2 regions of the Stenotrophomonas sp. Steno-Z10-HUANG genome follow, and region 1 is predicted to be linked to the other one. Evidence: riboswitches for the same ligand, from Rfam matches in the RefSeq annotation. Region 1 holds a riboswitch; the other holds the start of a gene.
The links. Region 1 has a riboswitch for thiamine pyrophosphate ahead of AC06E6_RS00500 (TonB-dependent siderophore receptor). Riboswitches for the same ligand answer to the same signal wherever they lie in the genome.
Positions count from the first base shown of each region.

Region 1 (7,758 bases):
GGGCCCCTTGTAACATCCTGTTTCGCAAGGAATAGGCGCGGAGGAGTGCAGGCGGTTTCTTTACGATTCTGAAACGAAAAAGCCTGCGCAGCCGCCGTCTCACGGAGGCGCCCCCCCCTGCTTTCCGCCCGATCGCCGTGCGCCGGTGGGGCGATGCGCACCAGAATGATGCCCAAGGGGCGCATGTCGCTGTTCTGGAAACTCGGCTCTGATCCTGATGTCCCGATGAGTGTTCAAAGAACGCCAGCGCATGCCGATAGTAATTGCGGCATTGCACGCAATGCGTGCCGCCGCCATGGCGCGCGGCCTGTGAGCGGATACGTTCACTGCAACGAACGTTGCGTGCCGGCAGGTGAGCCACTCACCACTCGAATCTGCCCCCGGTCTTGTCCCTCCAACTTCGAACCACCCGATGATCGCAACCCTCCTGGTCGGCATGCTCTGCGTCCACCTGCTGTGCTTTGCCGTGATGTTCCTGCTCATCAGCCGGCGCCTGGAAGGCGACCGGATGGGGATGGAAGTGTTCGCGCTGGGCAACCTCATGCTGGGCGGGGCGTATGTGCTGCAGTTGCTGGAGGGTACGCAGGGCTGGGGCTGGATGAGCGTGACCAACCACATGCTCACGCTGTGTGCGCCGGTGGCGTATTGCGTGGGTGGGCTGCGCTTCTTCGGGCGTTCGGCGCCGCTGCTGCGGCCGTTGCTGGCCGTGGCGCTGGGCTACGTCGCCCTGCAGGGGCTGGCGCAGGCGGTCTGGGGGCCGGTGGGGCGCTATGCCCTGCTCGCGGCCACCTGTGCGGTGCTGTTCGCCGGCATGGTGCTGGTGCTGCTCCGTGGCATGCGCAGCTTCGCGCGGGATCTACGTGGCGAGATGGTGTTGTTCGTCTGCCTGATCAGCGGCATCAGCGTGCTCAACGCCATGAAGTTCGCCAAGCTGCTCGGGGGCGGGCTGGAGGCGCTGCGCATGGACAGCCAGTTCCAGATGGTCTTCTACGTCTACATGTGCTCGCTGGCGACGATTCTGCCGCCGTTGATCGTGTGGCTGGTGTTGCGGCGCATGAGCGATGCGCTGCGTGCCACGGCGGCGCGCGACCCGTTGACGCAGCTGCTCAACCGCCGCGGCCTGGATGCGGCGCTGAACACTCACTTCCGGCGCGGGGCTGGTACCGCGCATCTGCTGCTGATCGATATCGACCACTTCAAGCGCATCAACGACACCCATGGCCACCACATCGGCGATGCCGTGCTGTGTGGCGTCGCCGACGCCCTGCGCGGGGCGGTGCGCAAGGGCGACCTGGTCTGCCGGCTGGGGGGTGAGGAGTTCGCCGCCATCTGCCTGGAGTCCGACAGCGCGTCTGCGCTGCAGGTGGCCGAGCGTGTGCGCAGCGCCATCGAGCAGAAATCCATGTCGCAGGGAGCGCGCCGGAATGGGGTGCATTGCACGGTGACCATCGGCGTCTCGCACGGCTTCATCGGGGAAGCCTCGCTGGAGCAGGCCATGCGCCAGGCCGACGTCGCCCTGTACCGCGGCAAGAGCGCTGGCCGCAACCGCATCGAGCTGCACTGCGAACTGGAGCACTGAGTGCGGCCTCCCTTGGAGCGCCGCTACCCTTCCCTGTGCCAACCAGGGCGGCCTGTCGCCCGCCGGCGGCCACCCGTGCATCGATGGCCGCCGGCAAACGAGGGCGTTTGACGGGTCAGGGAAGCGATGCCGGCGCGTGTGCCCGAGCCCGTTTCTGCTCCTTCTTCCACGCATGCAGGCCGGTGGCCGCCAGCGCCACGAACACCAGGTACAGCGCGGCGGTGGCGTGCAGCGCTTTCACCAGGTACATGCCCACGTAGACCACGTCCACCACGATCCACAGCCACCATGCCGCGGCGTGGCGGCGCGCCTGCCACCACTGCGCCACCAGGCTGAGCGCGGCGAGCATGGCGTCCAGCCAGGGCAGGGCGGCGTTGGTCCAGGTGTGCATGGCCGCGCCCAGGGCCAGGCCGAAGGCCACGCCTATGGTCAGGTCGCGGGCGCCGGCTTGCATGGCCAGCGGGGCGATGGCGACGCGGCCGTCGGGCTTGTCCTGGCGGTGCCAGGTGGCCCAGCCGTAGCCCAGGAACGCGGCGAAGGCGCCCTGCAGCAGCATGTCCGAATACAGCCGCGCCTCGAAGAACACCAGCGCGTACAGGCCCACCGACACCAGCCCCACCGGCCAGGCCAGCATGCGCCGCTGCGCCATCAGCCACACGCCCAGGGCGCTGGCGATGACCGCCGACCATTCCAGCAGGGCCGGGTTCATAGCGCGAAGCTCACCGTCAGCCGCGCCTGCCGGGGGGCGCCCGGGAACAGGTAGTAGTCGCCCGAGCTGCTGCCGGTGTCGCGCCAGTAGAAGCGGTTGAACACGTTGTCCACGCTCAGGTTCCAGTCCAGCGTGCGGCCGTGCAGTTCATGCCTGAAGCGGAGGCCGGCATCGACCACGCCGTAGGCGGGGGCGCGCACGCGGCCGTCGGCGGTGGCCACGTTGGAAGACGCGAAGCGCCAGCCGCCGGTCACGCCCAGCCCGGGCACCCACGGCAGCGCGTAGTCGGCGTGCACGCTGGCGCGGGTGGTGGGCACGTTGATCAGCGGGTGGCCTTCGTAGGCCGGGGTGCCGGTGCCGCGCGCCCGCGCCCGCAGCACGCTGGCGCTGGCACTGAGCTGCAGGTTGTCGCCCACGCGCCCGCGCGCGCTCAGTTCCAGCCCGGTGTGGGTCTGTTGGCCTTCCTGCACGAAGGTGTAGCCGTAGTCGCTGGCGTCCGGTTTGGCGTACTGGAACGGCCGGCTGATGCGGAACAGCGCCGCGCCCAGGGTCAGCGCGTCGGTGGGCGTGTACTTGGCGCCCACTTCCAGCTGGCGTGACAGCACCGACGGCAGGAAGCTGCCTTCGTTGCTGGTCCAGAACGGCGCTTCCTGGCCCAGGGCGATGCCGCGCACGTAGCTGGCGTACAGGTTGAGCTGCGGGTTGGCACTCCAGATCAGCGCGGTCTGCGGCAGGAAGTGCGACACCCGGCTGTCGCGCTCGGGGTTGCCGCGCTTGTCCCAGGCGCGCTCGTCCAGGCGCACGAAGCGGCCGCCGGCGAGCCACTGCCAGTTGTCGGCCAGCTGCATGCGGTCCAGCACGAACAGCGCCTTCTGGCGGCTGTCCACGCGCCGCACGGAGGGGCCCGGCTGCAGCGGCGAGGGCTCGAACTGCGGCACCGCGGGGTCATGGATGTTGCCGGTGCCGACGTATGCGTTGACGTTGCGGCGCTTGTCCACGCTGCGGTGGAAGTAGTCGGCGCCAAGCACCAGCTGGTGCCCGACCGCGCCGGTGGCGAAGCGGCCGCGCAGTTCGGCGCGCAGCTGCTGGTTGCGGCGGGTGTCGTCGGGGCTGCGGTAGTCGTAGATGTCGTAGTCGCCGTTGGGCGCGAAGTAGTTGCCCGGCACGCTGCCATCCCAGCAGGCTTGGGCGTAGTAGCAGCCGTAGGCGAAGGCGACGTTGTCGTCGATCACCGAGCGGCTGTGGCTGGCCGACACGCGCGACTGCCACGCCGGGCTGAAATCGTAGGTGTGCAGTGCGCTGAGGTTGGTGCTGTCGATGCCCACCGGCTTCTGCCAGCGCTGGTAGCCCAGCATCTGCGTGCGGTCCACGTGCTGCGGCAGCGCGCTGGCGCCCAGCAGCTGGTAGCCCGAGGCCGAGCGCTGCGCGCTGGTCTGGTAGCTGGCGTCCACCTCCAGCTTGCCGCGTTCGCCGATCAGCCAGTCGGTGGCCAGCGCGTAGAAGTTGCGGCGGCCGTCGGCATGGTCGATGTAGGAGTGGCTGTTGTCCCAGGCGGCGTTGAAGCGCACGCCGATGCGCGGCGTCAGCCAGTGGCCCATGTCGATGGCGGCGTAGCGCGAGCCTTCGGCGTCGGTGCCCAGGGTGACGTTGCGCACCTCGGCCGGGCGCTTGCCCACGTAGTTGATGACGCCGCCCGGGGCGATCACCCCGGCGGCCAGCCCGGCCTCGCCCTTGAGGATTTCCACCTGCTGCACGTTCTCCAGCGCCAGCCGCTGTTCGCCGGCGATGCTCAGGCCGTTGAAGCGGTAGCCGGTGGCGGTGTCCAGCGCGAAGCCGCGGATGGCGACGTTCTGGTAGTAGCCCACCGGCGCGTAGCTGTCGCCCAGCGAGGCATCGTTGTCGGCCAGCTCGGACAGCGTGCGCACCACGCGGCGGTCGAGCAGCCCGCGGTCCAGCACGCTGATCGAGGCCGGGGTGTTCTTCCAGTCGCCACTGCCGAAGCTGTTGGACTGCGGCTCCTTTGCGCCGGGTTGTTTGGCCTGTACACGCACGGCAGCCAGCTCGGTGGGCGAGCGCTCGGCGGCGGTGTCCAGGGCGTGCGCGTGCAGCGGCAGGGCCGCGGCCAGCGCGGCGGTCAACAGCGAAAGGGAGGGGCAGCGGTTCATTCGTTTCGTCATCAGCCGTAGGGGGAGACGAAGCGAAGGCGCGCACGCGCGACCGGCCACTAAGGCGGTGTGCCTGCTGCTCAAAGCTCCCTACGCCGGTGCAAACCGGATCAGGTTCCAAGGGACTCTCTCAGCCTGGACAAGCCCAGGCACCCCCGCTTCAGGCGCGTATTTGACCACAAATGGCGCGGCTTGGCCCGTGGGTGGGTTGGGGGGTGCTTGCGCGCATGGGGCCTCGCATCTCGTAGATGCGGGGCTCGCCCCGCATGGAGCTCTCCCGGCGAAGCCCCGTACGTGCAGCCAAGGAGCTGGAAAGCTCTGCCATCGGACTGGACGCCGCCGCCAGCGAGTTGGACGCAGTAGAAGCGCTCCGGCGGACTGCGGGTTTGGTCACCGGCAGAGATCGGCCAGGAGCGGTCGTTCAGAACACCTGAGTTAAGCCGGGCCGATTTGTGGCCGAGGCGAAGTGATAATGTGCCACGCATTGACGCGGCAACGAAGCGATCGGCCTGAACGAATTGTTAGGTGGCAGCCGCGCGCCACCTGTCCTGTGAAACGCCAAACTGAAACTTTGCTTGGGCGAATGCTTCAGTGAGTGAGCTGTGCCAAGTGTCTCCATTGAATGCAGCTCCACCAGTTGACGAATTACTGATGAGAAGGAAACCTGATGAATCGTGGACTATTGTCAAGCGAACAGGAAAGACTCCGTTGTCAGTGATAGCAACGAAATCGTCAATCTCCAAGACTTCGCCTTGCATCATTGCCACTTAACCCCTGAATCAGGCCGCACCGTGAAGCGGCGTCGGCTTGAATGAACTGTTAGGGGGTGGTTAAACCACCCCGGAAACGATTGCCGCCGCAAGTATGCCGAATAGCAGGGCGGAGAACGCTGCGAGAATGGTTATGCCTAACACGCCGCGCTGCCAGCCCTTGAGCGAATCCCACTTTGCTGCAAGGTCGCGGAAGGGCACGCCAGTACCTGCTTGGCCTAGCCCAATCATGGCAAGCGCGACCGGAAGCGCGTAAAGCCAACCAAACGGTTTGAAGCGCCACAGATCATAGGTGACGGCTAGCCAGCCACCCACAATACTGACCGCCGTGCCGATAGCGAATGCCTGCAGGCCGGCTTTGCGAGTTGCGGAGATCACCACCTGCCCCCTGACGCTTGAGTTAAGCCGCCCCGTGAAGCGGCGTCGGCTTGAATGAATTGCTAGGTGCCAAGGCTAGCAAGTGCAAACACAAAAGCAACCGAGCCTGCGCCAAGTAAACCGTAGGTAGCCCAGAGAGGCATGCCCTGACCAAATGAGAAGGCAACGTATCCTTCCCGCGGGTCTCTCCCGGAGAGGATAGACACTATGAAGATGGCCAGAAGTGGCAAAACAGACGCAAGGCCGAAACCAAGCCCGAGTGGTCGCCAGTCGGTGTTGTCGAAGCCGCCGATCCGATACAGGGCGACACCGAAGATAAGGCCGAGAAAGAAGAGAGTGTTGGCCGTCCAGATAGCAGGACGATGTTGCCGAAGAAGCGCGTCGCGTGACTTTCCGTTGTGCCTTGAAGGCAGCCGACGAGACCAGCGAGAGGTGAGCCATGTGGCAATGATGCCACCAGTCACACCGCTAAGAACTGGACGTATCGACTCGAATTCCATTGGCACCTAACTACCGAATAGACGGACCCACGGGTCAGGTTATGCGACTTGTCTACAAAGCACCGTATGGCGAGCTTTTCTCTTGCGATACCTCGATCTTAGGGTGGCTTGGTTCGGCTAACAAGCCAGCGTATAACCGGATCCACCGATGGGCTCATTTATCACGGCAAGCTCGTTCCGGTAGCAGTACAGATGTCCGCCCTGGGTCGCTTGCCGCCGGCGCAGTGAAAGGACGCCCTACTCAGTTCGTCGGTATCGCCGGCCAGTGCAGCCGGCATCGGTGTTTGACCAACTCGACTGGGGATGTCCAGCCAACCGGCATTCCATAACCTTGTGCCGGGCAAGCCCGGCACCTACGGGTGTGGGTTCCCGCGGCGCCGCACTCCATGGGGCAGGTTTGCCTTGCATGGTCCGCACTCCGTAGATGCGGGGCTTGCCCCGCATGCGGATTCAGGCTGCCGCGTGCAGCGTCGCCAACAGCGCCTGGCCTTCGGCGCTGCCGAACCATTGCGCGTGGCCGAGCAGGAACGGTTGCCAGGCGACGTCGGCGTTGGCGGTGGAGCCGGTGACGCCTTCGAAGTACTCCACTTCGGACAGCGCGAAGTCCAGGTGCACCACCGGCAGCAGGTCCGCCAGCAGATGCATGCGCGCGGCGGACAGCGGCAGCAGCTGGCGATAGCCGTCGAGCAGCGCCAGTGCGATGTCGATGCGCACGGCCAGCGACTACGGCTGGCGCACCCCAGTGACCTTGCCATGCTCGATGCTGCCGAACAGGCCATCCGACACATGCGTGCCACTGAAGCGCCCGTCAGATACGTTCCCGACAAGCGAAGTGTATGCATCGCAGAGTTCGGACGACAGGAGGAGTTCAAGCCGGCCGTTTGAGTAAGTGTAGGCGGGTTGCGAGAAGGCCAAGCTGCCCGGAGAGACGACTACGGCCTTGAGCCAATCACCCGATTGGCAGGTCTTTGCAGGCTCCTTGGTGAGCGTGACTACCGGCTCCCGGACCCCGTCTTTCCCGGCCACACGAAACTGCCACCGACCCGTCACTTGGGCTGGCGCGGGCGCCAACACCGCGGCCTTCTTCGCGCCACCGGCTGGCATTGTGGAGCAGGCGGTGGCTGACCAGAGGAGAGCTGCAAGTGCGATGTAATTTCTCATGGCCGCCTAACTATCCAATAGCCGGACTCGTGGGTCCGGTTATACGACTTATCCATGGCGCATCGTATGGTTCGCTGCCGCCTTGATACAGCTTGAGCTTAGGGTTAATCGGGTCCGGCTAACAAGCCGACCGTATAGCCGGACCCGGCGGCAGGTTCGGCGACGGCACCCATGTCCGCGATGGGTCGCTTGCCGCCGGTGCAGTGAAAGGACGCCCTACTCAGTTCGCCGGTCAGTTCAACCGGCTTCGGTGTTCGACCAACTCGACTGGGGATGTCCAGCCAACCGGCATTCCATAACCTTGTGCCGGGCAAGCCCGGCACCTACGGGTGTGGGTTCCCGCGGCGCCGCGCTCCATGGGGCAGGTTTGCCTTGCATGGTCCGCACTCCGTAGATGCGGGGCTTGCCCCGCATGCGGATTCAGGCTGCCGCGTGCAGCGCCGCCAACAGCGCCTGGCCTTCGGCGCTGCCGAACCATTGCGCGTGGCCGAGCAGG
Region 1 covers NZ_JBWJPA010000001.1:98,918-106,675, forward strand. The annotation lists gene AC06E6_RS00490 (GGDEF domain-containing protein) at 413-1,579, shown strand; gene pnuC (nicotinamide riboside transporter PnuC) at 1,695-2,288, opposite strand; gene AC06E6_RS00500 (TonB-dependent siderophore receptor) at 2,285-4,453, opposite strand; TPP riboswitch at 4,524-4,620, opposite strand; gene AC06E6_RS00505 (hypothetical protein) at 5,284-5,601, opposite strand; gene AC06E6_RS00510 (hypothetical protein) at 5,664-6,101, opposite strand; partial or broken gene AC06E6_RS00515 (aminoglycoside phosphotransferase family protein) at 6,552-6,818, opposite strand; gene AC06E6_RS00520 (hypothetical protein) at 6,825-7,262, opposite strand; gene AC06E6_RS00525 (phosphotransferase enzyme family protein) at 7,683-7,758, opposite strand, start outside.

Region 2 (7,758 bases), 230 kb from region 1:
CTGCGCCCACGCCACCGGCGCGCGCAGCCGATAGCCGGTCTTGGCGATCGTTTCGATGTACTCCTGTCCCTGCGGGAACGCGCCACCGGCGGACAACGCCTTGCGCAGCTGGGTGACCGCCTGGGTCAGTACGTCGTTGGTCGGCAGGGTGTCGGGCCACACCTGCGCGAACAGTTCATCGCGGGTCACCACATTGCCGGCGCCACGCGCCAGCACCAGCAGCACGCCGATCGCCTTGGGCGTGAGCCGCACGCTGCGACGGGCGCCAGGCGCATGCACCTCGCGCGATGGCAGGACGACCAGGCACTCGCCGATATGCAGGCGTTCAGTGGGGGAAAGAGCGCTGTTGATGGGTTCCATGCCGGTCAGGGATTGAATCGCTGGAGGGCATCGTCCTGTGCCCGCCCCCTGGTGGTGTTGCCGCCAGTGAACCGCCAAATTCCGCAAATGGCGTCAACGCAAAGAGCAAATGTTTCAAGGCGCGCGGATATTAGCCTATGGCAGTTACCCGTGTACCCATGCGGGACGACACCAGGCTCTCTCTCGCCGACGCAATCCACATAATCCGTTTCAGAATTCGCGCCCCAGGGCGCGATTTTTTTATCTGCCGTTCATTCTTCGGCAAACGCCCCGGCACGCTGCAATCACGCAAACCCGCGTGATTGCAGCGTGCGCGGCCAATACGCGCCGCCGCACCGTTGTCACCGGCGCGGGCAATTCAACAAGCTGAAGAAAACATAAAGACAGATTCACGCCACTGCGCCCGTCCGCCGCGTGCGGGCGGGCGCGGCGGCGATCACCGCCGTGCCCGCGCGGGCACCGGCGCATCACTCGGCGCGGTACACCTGCGCACCCTGCGCGCGGAATGCCCTGGACTTCTCCTCCATTCCGGCCGCCAGCGCGCCGGCGGCGTCCAACCCGCGTTCGGCCGCGTAGTCGCGCACATCCTGGGTGATCTTCATCGAGCAAAAATGCGGGCCGCACATCGAGCAGAAGTGGGCGAGCTTGTGCGCCTCCTTCGGCAGCGTCTCGTCGTGGAATTCCCTGGCCTTGTCCGGATCCAGGCCGAGGTGGAACTGGTCCTCCCAGCGGAACTCGAAGCGCGCCTTGCTCAGCGCGTTGTCGCGCACCTGCGCACCGGGATGGCCCTTGGCCAGGTCCGCCGCGTGCGCGGCGATCTTGTAGGCCATGATGCCGTCGCGCACGTCCTGGCGGTTGGGCAGGCCCAGGTGTTCCTTCGGCGTGACGTAGCAGAGCATCGCGGTGCCGTACCAGCCGATCATCGCCGCGCCGATCGCGCTGGTGATGTGGTCGTAGCCCGGCGCGATGTCGGTGGTCAGCGGCCCGAGCGTATAGAACGGCGCCTCGCCGCACTCGCGCAGCTGCTTGTCCATGTTCTCCCTGATCAACTGCATCGGCACGTGGCCGGGGCCTTCGATCATGGTCTGCACGTCGTGCTTCCACGCGATCTTCGTCAGCTCGCCCAGCGTCTCCAGCTCGCCGAACTGGGCCGCGTCGTTGGCGTCGGCGATGCAGCCCGGGCGCAGGCCGTCGCCGAGCGAGAAGGCCACGTCATAGGCCTTCATGATTTCGCAGATCTCCTCGAAGTGGGTGTAGAGGAAGTTCTCCCGGTGGTGCGCCAGGCACCATTTGGCCATGATCGAGCCACCGCGCGACACGATGCCGGTGGTGCGCGCGGCGGTGAGCGGCACGTAGCGCAGCAGCACGCCGGCGTGGATGGTGAAGTAGTCCACGCCCTGCTCCGCCTGCTCGACCAGGGTGTCGCGGAACATTTCCCAGGTCAGTTCCTCGGCGCGGCCATCGACTTTCTCCAGCGCCTGGTAGATCGGCACGGTGCCGATCGGCACCGGCGAATTGCGGATGATCCATTCGCGGGTTTCGTGGATGTGCTTGCCGGTGGACAGGTCCATCACCGTGTCGGCGCCCCAGCGGATCGCCCAGACCAGCTTCTCCACTTCCTCGGCAATGCCCGAGGACACCGCGCTGTTGCCGATGTTGGCGTTGATCTTGGTGAGGAAGTTGCGGCCGATGATCATCGGCTCGCATTCCGGATGATTGATGTTGCACGGCAGGATCGCGCGACCGCGGGCGATTTCGTCGCGCACGAATTCGGCGGTGATGCGGGGCGGGAGGGCGGCGCCGAAGTGCTCGCCCGGGTGTTGCTTCAGCAGCTGCGCGTCGCGCACCTCGTCCAGCCGCTGGTTCTCGCGGATCGCGACGAACTCCATTTCCGGGGTGACGATGCCACGCCGCGCGTAGTGCATCTGGGTGACGTTGGCACCGGCGCGCGCACGCCGCGGCAAGCTGCGCGCGGGGAAGCGCACCGCCTCCAGCGCCGGGTCGCACGCGCGGCCACGGCCGAACGTCGAACCCAGCTGGGCCAGGCATTCGCTGTCGCCGCGTTCCTCGATCCATGCGCGGCGCAACGCCGGCAACCCGGCGCACAGGTCGATGCGCGCGTCCGGGTCGGTGTAGGGGCCGGACGTGTCGTAGACCGTGACCGGCGGGTTGTGCTCGCCCCCGAACAGGGTCGGCGTGCGGGTCAGCGCGATCTCGCGCATCGGCACCCGCAGGTCCGGGCGCGAGCCGGGCACGTGGATCCTGCGCGAGCCGGGGATCGGCTGCGTGAGCGATCCGGAGAGTTGCTGTGCCTGCTGCTGCAGGGCGGAAAGCGATGCATTCATCGGGCGTCGTCCTGTTGGAGGCCCACGCGGATGCACGGGCCGGACGAAGCGAAGGCGCGCCGCCACCGGCGCATGGACGCAGCCTGGGCAGGCGTCCACGCACGGCAACATTGCGAAGCTTCCCTACGCCGGTATCAACCGGATCAGGTTCCAAGGGACTGTCTCAACCGTGGCGTCAACGCCGCGGTACCCCCGCTTCGGGCGGCATTAGAACACGAAGCGGCCAGCCGGGTGGAACGCGCCGCCGGCACGCCACCGGCGCGGGTCGCGTGGCGGCGACGCGGCGGGCACTAACGGATTCGTGACGTCGGGTTCAGTAGGATGCGCCGCTGCCGCCGCCAGGCGGCCCCGTGCCGCCATGCCGGCCTCCCTCCTTCCGTGTCCGCGGGCAACCGGTTACGCCATGACCGGCGCCGCGGCGACCGGTTCCGCTGCAAGCCCTGGCTCGCTCCCCATCCCCAGATCGGAGAAGCTCCTCCATGGTGTTTCGTGTTTCCATCGCGCTGGTCGCCGCCCTGGTGCTGCTGGCCGGCATCGCCCCCGGCCCCTTCAACGACGTGGTGCAGGCCGTGCTGGTCGACGTCGTGCGCAGCGTCGGCTGGCTGTACCTGCTGATCGTGTTCCTGACGCTGACCTTCCTGCTGTACTTGGCGTTCGGCCGTTTCGGCAACCTGCGCATCGGCGGCGAGGACGCCGAGCCGGACTTCTCGCGCGCCAGCTGGCTGGCGATGCTGTTCGCCACCGGCATGGGCATCGGCCTGGTGTTCTGGGGCGCGGCCGAGCCGATCTCGCATTTCTCCAAGCCGCCCGAAGGGCTGCCGCCGCAAAGCGTGGACGCGGCGCGCGCGGCGATGCGCTACGCCTTCTTCCACTGGGGCCTGCACCCGTGGGCGATCTACGCCCTGATCGGGCTGGCGATGGCGTGGTTCCAGTACAACCGCAACGGCCGCGGCTTGATCAGCGACATGCTGCAGCCGCTGATCGGGCGCCACCACCGCGGCGCCATCGGCCACGCGGTCAACATCGCCGCGGTGGTGGCCACCGCGATCGGCGTGGCCACCACGCTGGGCTTCGGCACCATCCAGATCGCCGCCGGACTGCAGCGCGTGTTCGGCATCCACGCCACCGTCGCGGTGCAGCTGGGCATCATCGCCATCGCCTTCGTGCTGTACATGGCCTCGACCCTGAGCGGCGTGGACCGTGGCATCAAGTGGCTGTCCAACTGCAACCTGCTGCTGGCCGCGCTGCTGCTGGCCGCGGTGCTGGTGCTGGGGCCGACCGGCTTCATCTTCGACACCTTCACCACCACCCTCGGCGCCTACCTCAACCAGCTGGTGACCATGAGCCTGCGCATGTCGCCGTTCTCGGGCAGCACGTGGGTGGCGGACTGGACGATCTTCTACTGGGCCTGGTGGATCGCCTGGGCGCCGTTCGTGGGCGCGTTCATCGCCCGTGTGTCGCGCGGGCGCAGCGTGCGCGAGTTCGTGGTCGGCGTGGTGCTGGCGCCGACGCTGCTTGGTTTCGTGTGGTTCTCAGTATTCGGCGGCAGTGCGCTGTGGGCGCAGATCAGCGGCCACGCCGACCTGCTGCAGGCACTGGGCAACGGCTATGAGACGGTGCTGTTCGCGCTGTTTGACAGCCTGCCCGGCGGCTTGCTGCTGTCGGGCATCGCGCTGGTGCTGCTGGTGATCTTCTTCGTCACCTCGGCCGATTCGGCGGTGCTGGTGCTGGCCAGCATGTCCACCGACGAAGCCGGCGATCCGCCGCCGGCGCGCAAGGCGGTATGGGGCGTGGCGGTGGCGCTGATCGCCGCGGCCCTGCTGCTGGCCGGCGGGCTGGACGCGCTGCAGGGCATGATCACCATCGCCGCGTTGCCGTTCGCGCTGCTGATGGTGATGGTGATGGTATGCCTGTACCGCGTGCTGGACCTGGAGTACCAGCTGGAACGGCGCCGCGCGCAGCGCGCGCGGCATGCCGTGCAGGCGTGGATCGAACGCGAGATGGCCGCGCAGGAAGAGGCTGGAGAGCAGAAGTGAGCGGGGCGGCGGAGTGAGTTGAAGCCAAGGAGTGAGTGAACAGGAGTGAGAAAAGGCAACAGCGGCTCCGCGGTTGCCTGCCATCTCCGCATCATTCCGTCATTGCCGCCCAGGCGGGAAGCGCCTTCCAACGAACGCATGCCTGGTAATGACGGTATCCAGGCCTTTTCTCACTCCTCTTCACTCACTCCTGGCCTCATCAATAGCCCGCGGCCTGGCCGTCCTTGCGGCTCTCCGACGCACCGTAGTACACGCCGGTCGCCGGGTCGCGCATGATCGCCTGGTAGCCGCCGTACGGGCCGTCGGCGAACACCACGCGATGGCCCTTGCGCATCAGCGCGCGGATGGTCTCGTAGGGGAAGCCGGTTTCCAGGTTGACTTCGCCGCCGTCGCGCATCGCCGTGCCCTGCCCGGTCGGTTCGGTCGAGCCCTCGTGCTGGATGCGCGGCGCGTCGCCGGCTTCCTGCAGATTCATGCCGAAGTCCACCAGGTTCATCACGATCTGCGCGTGGCCCTGCGGCTGCATCGCCCCGCCCATCACCCCGAAACTGGCGAACGGCTTGCCGTCCCTGGTGATGAACGCCGGGATGATGGTCTGGAACGGGCGCTTGCCCGGCGCGTAGCCGTTGGGATGGCCATCCTGCAGCACGAACATCTCACCCCGGTCCTGCAGGATGAAGCCCAGCCCCGGCGGCGCCATGCCGCTGCCCATGCCGCGGTAGTTGGACTGGATCAGCGAGACCATCATGCCGTCGGCATCGGCCACGGTCATGTAGATGGTGTCGCCCTCCTCCAGTTGCCTGGGCGTGCCCGGCTGCGCCTCCTTCAGCGCCGTATCCATGGAGATCAGCGCGCGCCGCTGCGCCGCGTAGTCCTTGGACACCAGCCGCTGCACCGGCGCCGGCGAGAACGCCGGGTCGGCATAGAAACGCGCACGGTCGGCGAAGGCCAGCTTCTTGGCCTCGACGAACAGGTGCACGTGCTCGGGCGAGCCGAACGCGATCTTCGTAAAGTCGTAGCCTTCCAGGATGTTGAGGATCTGCAGCGCGGCGATGCCCTGGCTGTTGGGCGGCAGTTCCCACACGTCGTAGCCGCGGTAATTGCTGCTTACCGGTTCGACCCATTCGCCCTGGTGGCTGGCCAGGTCCGCATACGACAGGAAACCGCCGTTGGCCTTGAAATAGGCGTCGATGGTGCGCGCGATGTCGCCCTTGTAGAACGCGTCGCGGCCGCCGTCGGCGATCTTCTGCAGGGTGTCGGCCAGGTTCGGGTTGCGCCACAGCTCGCCCTTGCGCGGGGCGCGGCCATCGACGGTGAACTGTTCCTTGAAGCCCGGGTACGGCGACAGCCGCGGCACCGAACGGTCCCAGTAGTAGGCGATCACCTCGGCCACCGGGTGGCCGTCGCGCGCATAGCGGATCGCCGGGGCCAGGTTGTCGGCCATGGGCTTGCGCCCGAAGCGCGCGTGCAGCGCGAACCAGCCATCGACCGCGCCCGGCACCGACACCGGCAGCGGCCCGGTGGCGGGAATCTCCTTGAGTCCGCGGCGCTGCAATTCGGCCAGGGTCAGCGACTTCGGCGAGCGGCCCGAGCCGTTGTAGCCATACAGCTTCTGCGTCTTCGGGTCCCAGACGATGGCGAACAGGTCGCCGCCGATGCCGTTGCCGGTCGGCTCCATCAGCCCGAGCGCGGCGTTGGCGGCGATCGCCGCATCCACCGCCGAACCGCCGGACTTCATCACGTCCAGCGCGATCTGCGTGGCCAGCGGCTGCGAGGTCGCGGCCATCGCGTGCGGCGCGATCACCTCCGAGCGGGTGGCGAAGCCCGGCCCGGTGATGCGGTCGGCGGCATGCAGGGCGGGAACGGCGAGGCAGGACAACAGCAGCAGCGGCAGGCGTTTCATCGGCGGGACCGGCAACGGGACGAAGCCCGACGATAACCGCCGCGGCGGTGCCCGCGCATGTGCCGCCATGCAGGCCGCCGTGTGCCGCGCGCCCAGCGCGTCGCGCGGCGCGGGCGGCACGCTCTTACGTTCCTCTTACGTCCGTGCTCTATCACGTTGCCCCGAAACAACACACGCCCGCCGGAACGTCCGTTCCCGGTGGGCAGCGCAGGTTTCCATCAAAGGGGCAATCCAATGCAAATGTCTTCCCAGCGCCGCCAGGGCGGCTTCACCCTTGTCGAGATGGCCGTGGTGCTGGTCATCATCGGCGTGATCATCGGTGCGGTGATGATCGGCCGCGACGTGCAGCGCAACGCCGAGTACACCCGCATCAAGCAGAAGTTCGTCGACCAGTGGGTGGTCACCTACAACAGCTACCACCAGCGCTACGGCGCGCCGATCGGCGACAACCAGTCCGCCCCGCAGCTGATGGTCAACGGCACCCACTTCACCGGCTTCTCCGGCGGCGACATGAGCCAGAACGCCACCGAGCCGGCGCTGATCTGCTCCGGCACCGATGCGCTGCCGACCAGCAACGGCCTGACCCGCACCCGCGAAGGCGACACCGGCTTCGACCTGCGCGACCTGGTGCGCAAGGCCGGCATCACCCTGCCGCCGGGCCGCGGCGAGGGCAAGGAAGACCGCTATGCCTACCTGGACACCAACGGCAACCCGCAGGAAATCCGCGTGTGCTTCGGCTGGAACCGGCCCGGCACGCTGTGGGGCTCGGGCAACGCGATGATCATCACCGGGCTGACCCCGGACCTGGCGCGCGCGCTGGACCAGATGATCGACGGCAAGCCCGACGCCAGCAACGGCGCCTTCCGCCAGGTCGGCATCCAGGCCCGTACCGCCACCGCCTCCGGCGGCGCGACCTCGGCCAACGCCATCGGCACCGAATGGGGCGGCAACAACACCGGTTCGATGTCCGCGGCCGTCACCGACGGCCAGACCTTCGGCACCGGCACCGACGACGACCAGGTCATGACCGTCGTCGCCAGCTACAAGATGAACCAGTAAGCCGATGCGCCGGCCCTCCCTGCTCGCACGCCTGCGCCAATCGCGCCGCACCTCG
Region 2 covers NZ_JBWJPA010000001.1:325,827-333,584, reverse strand. The annotation lists gene AC06E6_RS01510 (winged helix-turn-helix domain-containing protein) at 1-360, opposite strand, end outside; gene thiC (phosphomethylpyrimidine synthase ThiC) at 828-2,705, opposite strand; TPP riboswitch at 2,808-2,909, opposite strand; gene AC06E6_RS01500 (BCCT family transporter) at 3,185-4,741, shown strand; gene ggt (gamma-glutamyltransferase) at 4,941-6,644, opposite strand; gene AC06E6_RS01490 (prepilin-type N-terminal cleavage/methylation domain-containing protein) at 6,879-7,703, shown strand; gene AC06E6_RS01485 (hypothetical protein) at 7,708-7,758, shown strand, end outside.
Region 2: linked by a shared signal. The riboswitch ahead of thiC (phosphomethylpyrimidine synthase ThiC) and the one ahead of AC06E6_RS00500 (TonB-dependent siderophore receptor) in region 1 are both predicted to bind thiamine pyrophosphate.